One region of the Anisomitus miae genome, then DNA from elsewhere that is predicted to be linked to it. Evidence: predicted binding sites of a transcription regulator. Region 1 holds the regulator's gene; the other holds the start of a gene.
What was found. The regulator HrcA, encoded in region 1, represses chaperone genes, less so after heat shock. The targets are predictions, from matches to a motif close to TGTTAGCACTCNNNNNNNNNGAGTGCTAACA.
Positions count from the first base shown of each region.

Region 2: groES (co-chaperone GroES) is a predicted target of HrcA. The motif match lies at 1,260-1,290, and genes of this name have one in related genera.

Region 1 is NZ_JBRACL010000007.1:61,816-65,004, forward strand. Features, by position in the region: gene dnaK (molecular chaperone DnaK) at 1-538, opposite strand, end outside; gene grpE (nucleotide exchange factor GrpE) at 578-1,144, opposite strand; gene hrcA (heat-inducible transcriptional repressor HrcA) at 1,176-2,183, opposite strand; gene hemW (radical SAM family heme chaperone HemW) at 2,280-3,189, opposite strand, start outside.
Region 2 is NZ_JBRACL010000004.1:17,810-20,998, forward strand. Features, by position in the region: gene thrS (threonine--tRNA ligase) at 1-1,103, shown strand, start outside; gene groES (co-chaperone GroES) at 1,327-1,614, shown strand; gene groL (chaperonin GroEL) at 1,635-3,189, shown strand, end outside.

The DNA.
Region 1 (3,189 bases):
TAGACACATCAAAAGTGCCTCCACCTAAATCATAAACCAATATTTTTTCTTGAGCAGAAGTCTTATCTATTCCGTAAGCTAGTGAGGCAGCAGTAGGCTCGTTTATTATTCTTAAAACTTCCAAACCTGCTATTTTACCAGCATCCTTGGTAGCCTGCCTTTGACCATCATTGAAATAAGCAGGAACTGTTATTACCGCTTGAGTTACAGATTCACCAAGATAAGCTTCGGCATCTGCCTTAATCTTTTGTAGCACCATGGCTGATATCTCTTGTGGCGTATATTTTTTTCCCTCAATATCCACTTTGTAATCAGTTCCCATGTGCCTCTTTATAGATATAATTGTCTTATCAGGATTTGTAATAGATTGTCTTTTTGCAACTTGACCAACCAGTCTCTCTCCATTCGCTTGAAAAGAAACGACTGATGGAGTTGTTCTACCTCCTTCTGAATTTGGAATTACAACCGGTTCTCCACCTTCCATAACAGCAACACATGAATTAGTAGTACCTAAATCAATGCCTATAACTTTTCCCATAAATACATTCCTCCCAAATAAATATTTAAAAACACATTATTAATTAGCTACCTTTACCATACTATATCTAATAACTTTATCACCAATTCTATATCCCTTTTGCAAAACTTCAACTATTACATTTTTATCTAAGTTTTCATCAGATACATGCGAAACCGCCTCATGTAAATTAGGATCAAAGTTACTACTAGTATCTATTTCATCAACATTAAACTTATTCAAAACATCACGAAATAGCGAAATGACCATACTAACACCCTTCTTTAAAGACTCTATATCACCTTCAACGGATTCTGCCCTTTCCAAATTATCCAAAACTGGCAAAACACTAAAAATAACATCAATCATACCGCTACTATACGACTCATTCTTTTCTTTCAATGTACGTTTTCTATAATTATCATACTCTGCACTAAATCTTAAAATCTTATCTTTCAACTCATTTACTTCATTTCTCAACTCTAAATTTTCTTTTTCTAACCCCAAATCAAATTTTTGACATGTGGTATCATCTGAATCTCCATTACTATCTTCATTAAATCTTTCCTCACAAACATCACCATCACTATCTTCACAAGGTAACGTGGAATTCATATCTTCTATCATCGAAACAAAGCACCTCCTAAAAACAATATTTTCAAACTATACTCAAATTCACAAAATCTATCAAAAGCTTAAGTATAGAAACTATCTTAGGATAATCCATTCTCGTAGGTCCTATAATACCTATAGTCCCCAAAACCTTTCCACTCTTTTTATAATTCCCCAAAATCACACTGTAACAACTAGCTTCTTCAACATAATTTTCCTCACCAATTCTGATTTCAATATCATCCATAACACAGTCCAATAATGATTCAAAAACAACTCTATTATCAATAAAATACAAGAAATTCCTCATTTTATCAATATCACTGAATTCTGGATAGCTCAAAATGTTGTTTATACCCTCTACGTAACAGCTACTATTAAAAGTAACTAAATTACGCAAATTCGAAACTATACTTTCTGAAAAACACTGATCTATATCCACTGAATCCCTAATCTTATCCACAAGTTGAGAATCTATCTCCTCAACAGTACGATACACTAAATTGTCATTAATAACCCTATTAATTTTCTCTATATCATCATTGGAAACATCTCTGCTAACTCTTACCACATTATTCCTTATAACACCTTCATTAGTAACAAAAACCATTAATATATTATCACTATCTATTCTAACAAACTTTATAGATTTTACGGAATTCTTCATAACCGGTCGAGTCTTTAATATACAAGCCAAATTTGTCAACTTAGAAATGAGAGTCAGCTTAGACTTAAGTGCATTTTCAATACCAAATATATCCAAATTCACTAAATCAGATTTTATGAAACTTTCTTCTTCCTTACTTATTTTCGAAAGAGTCATCAACTTATCTACATAAAGCCTATACCCTTTATTTGATGGTCTTCTACCAGAAGAAGTATGAACCTGTTCAAGAAAACCTAATTCCTCCAGATCAGACATTTCGTTACGTATAGTAGCAGAACTTACACCAAAGTTATACCTTCTAGATAACGTTCTTGAACCAATCGGCTCACCCGTGCATATAAAATCTTGAATTATAGAGCACAATATTCTAGTTTTCCTCTCATCCATAATAATTAACCTCTCTCTGTTAGCACTCTATATTTTCGAGTGCTAATGGCTTGATAATACGATATCATTTTAAATACATTTTGTCAAATTTTTATTTTAGAAAATAAATTCGCTTATAATGTAGTTCATTAGAATAAGTCCTTTAGATGTCAAAAAAATACTATCTTGTTTAAACTCCATTAGATTATTTCTTACATACTTTTCTATATTTTTGTTATATACATCAAAAAAATCTACGTTAAATCTTTCTTTAAAATCTTTCATATTTATTCCTTCATTTTTCCTAAAACCAAGCATAATATACTCTTGTATATTATCAACTTCCTTATTTGTATAAATATTTATGTATCTATGCCTGTCAGTTTTTATCATCTCTATATATTTCTTTACATCCTTTGTATTTTCAAATCTTTTACCATAATAAAATGAATGTGCTGACACTCCAATTCCTATGTAAGAATTGAAATTCCAATATATCAAATTATGCAAACATTTCTTATTTTTTTTAGCATAATTAGATATTTCATATTGTTTAAATCCTAACTCTTCAAGTTTCTGTTTTGTATATTCGTACATAGCTAATTGTAACTCTTCATCCATTTCTTCAAACATTCCTATTTCATGCATTTTATAAAATTTTGTACCTTTTTCTAAAATTAAATTATACGCAGAAATATGAGTCAAATCATAATTTTTAATCACATCAATAGTATTCACATAATCCTCATTTTTTTCGCAAGGTATACCAAATATTAAATCAGCACTTATATTATTAAAACCAACATTAACAGCAAGATTAAAACTTTTATCAAAATCTATAAATCTATGATTCCTACCAATAAATTTTAAAGTTTTTTCATTAGCACTCTGTACACCAATACTAAGTCTATTTACCCCATATGAGTACATTATTTCTAATTTTTCTCGACTAAGAGTTCCGGGATTACACTCAATCGTAAACTCTAAAATCACTGAATTTTTAACTACTTTATTTATTCCAATTAAT
Region 2 (3,189 bases), on a different contig from region 1:
AAAGGTTTGTTGAAGATGAAGAAGAGAGAAGAGGATATGTTTTAACTAGGACTCCGACTTTTGCTAAAAGCGATTTATATAAAATCTCTGGACATTGGGATCATTATAGAGATAGTATGTTCGTCTTAGGTGACGAAGAGAAGGATGCAGAAGTTTTTGCCCTTAGACCAATGACATGTCCTTTTCAATTTATGATTTACAAAGCTTCCCAAAAAAGTTATAGGGATTTGCCAATACGATACGGAGAAACTGCAATTTTGAGCAGGAACGAATCTTCTGGTGAAATGCACGGTCTCATAAGAGTCAGACAATTCACATTATCTGATGGACATATAATTTGTATGCCTAGTCAGGTTGAGGAAGAGTTTGGTAAGGCTGTTGACTTGGTTAAGTATGTAATGAGATGTATTGGAATAAGTAATGATGTTACATATAGATTTTCTAGGTGGGATAAGAATAATAAGGAAAAGTATATAGGGGATGAAGAAATTTGGGAAAGGACTCAGCGTGATATGCAAGGTATACTTGACAATCTAGGCATTGACTATAGAATCGAAGATGGTGAGGCTGCCTTTTATGGTCCTAAATTGGATGTTCAGTTTAAGAATGTGCACGGTAAGGAAGATACAATAATAACTATTCAGATTGATTTTAGCCTTGCTGAAAGATTTGATATGACTTACATAGATTCTGATGGAACGAAAAAGAGTCCAATGATAATTCATAGGAGCTCGATAGGGTGTTACGAAAGAACAATTGCTATGCTTATTGAAAAGTATGCGGGTGCGTTACCAGTGTGGTTAAGTCCAATTCAAGTGAGGGTGTTGCCTATATCTGAGAAATTCAATGGCTATGCTAAAACTGTTACAAATGAATTGAGTAGAGCTGGTATAAGAGTTGAGTGTGATTACAAATATGAGAAAATTGGATACAAGATACGTCAGGGTCAGATGGAAAAAATACCATATTTGTTAATAGTTGGCGAGAAAGAGGAGCTAAATGGTGAAGTCTCAGTTAGAGAGAGGAAATCTGGCGATAAAGGATGTATGAAAATTAATGAATTTATTTCTACAATATCTGAAGAGATAGGCAATAGATTATGAGGTTTTGACTTAATATCTTAACGATTTTGAATCAAATAAAAACATGAGAAAAACTATTAAAATAGGAGATAATTCCAAAAAAACACTTAAAACTAAAGAAATTTAAAAGTTAATAAATTTGAGTTTTTTAAATTTATTAATTATATTAATAACATATTTTAGCACTCTAAACTATTGAGTGCTAATTTTTAAGAAGGTTATTTTAAATGGGAGGTTGTATTTGATGAATATAAGACCGCTTGCAGACAGAGTTGTTCTTAGAAGGTTAGAAGCAGAGGAAACTACTAAGTCGGGCATAGTTTTAGCAGGAAGTGCAAAGGAGAAGCCACAGGAGGCTGAGGTTATTGCAGTTGGTCCTGGAACCGTTTCTTCTGATGGTAAAGAGATAAAAATGGAAGTGAAGATCGGAAATAAGGTTTTAATTTCTAAGTACTCTGGAACAGAAGTTAAGGTTGATGGTGAGGAATATATAATTGTTAAACAAGAAGACATATTGGCTGTTGTAGAATAAGTTTAGGAGGTAAAGAGATAATGGCAAAACAAATTTTATTTAGTGCGGAAGCTAGACGTGCTATGCAAAAGGGTGTAGATATTCTAGCGGATACTGTAAAAGTTACACTTGGACCAAAAGGAAGAAACGTTGTTTTAGATAAGAAATTTGGTTCTCCTTTAATAACTAATGATGGTGTTACTATTGCGAGAGAAATAGAACTTGAAGATCCGTTTGAGAATATGGGAGCTCAATTGGTTAAAGAAGTTGCAACTAAAACTAATGATGTTGCAGGTGATGGTACTACTACGGCTACTGTTTTGGCTCAGGCGATTGTGAGGGAAGGTTTGAAGAATGTTACCTCTGGAGCTAATCCTATACTAATAAGAAATGGTATAAAATTAGCTGTTGAAAAAGCTGTTGAGGAAATTAAGAAAATTTCTAAAAATGTTAATGGAAAGCAAGATATAACAAGAGTGGCTTCTATATCTGCAGGTGACGCAGAAGTTGGACAGCTTATAGCTGATGCTATGGAGAAGGTTGGAAATGAGGGAGTTATAACTGTAGAAGAGTCAAAGAATATGGATACGACTTTAGAAGTTGTTGAGGGTATGCAGTTTGATAGAGGTTACATGAGTCCATATATGGTTACGGATGCTGAGAAGATGGAAGCATCTTTGGAAGATCCTTATATCTTGGTAACTGATAAGAAGATTTCAAACATTCAAGATATACTTCCTGTTTTAGAGCAGATAGTTCAACAAGGTAAGAAACTTTTGATAATAGCCGAAGATATAGAAGGCGAGGCTCTAGCTACTTTGGTTGTTAATAGACTTAGAGGAACTTTTACTTGTGTTGGGGTTAAGGCACCTGGTTTTGGTGATAGAAGGAAGGAAATGCTAAAAGATATTGCTATATTGACTGGTGCACAAGTTATATCTGAAGAATTGGGATATGATATAAAGGAAACTACTATAGCTATGCTTGGTAGAGCTGAGAGTGTGAAAATAACGAAAGAATACACGACTATAGTGGATGGTAAAGGAAACAAAAATGAAATTTCTGAAAGAGTTTCTCAAATTAGAACACAAATTGAGGATACAAGTTCAGAGTTTGATAGAGAGAAACTTCAAGAGAGATTGGCTAAGCTTTCAGGAGGAGTTGCTGTAGTTAAAGTTGGTGCAGCTACTGAGACTGAGCTTAAAGAGAAGAAATTAAGGATCGAAGATGCTTTGGCAGCGACTAAAGCGGCTGTTGAAGAAGGAATAGTTTCTGGTGGTGGTACCGCTTATGTGCATGTGTTGAAGCAAATTTGCAATTTGAGTTCTAATATAGTTGATGAGCAAGTTGGAATTAACATAATATTAAGAGCACTAGAAGAGCCAATAAGACAAATTGCTTTTAATGCTGGAGTTGAAGGGTCTATTATTATAGATAAAGTTAAGTCTAGTCAAGAAGGTATAGGTTATGATGCGTTAAATGGTCAGTATATCAATATGGTTGAAAATGGTATAGTTGATCCTGCTAAAGTTACAAGAACAGCACTTCAAAATGCTGCATCAGTTGCTTCGACTTTCTTAACTACAGAAGCTGCTG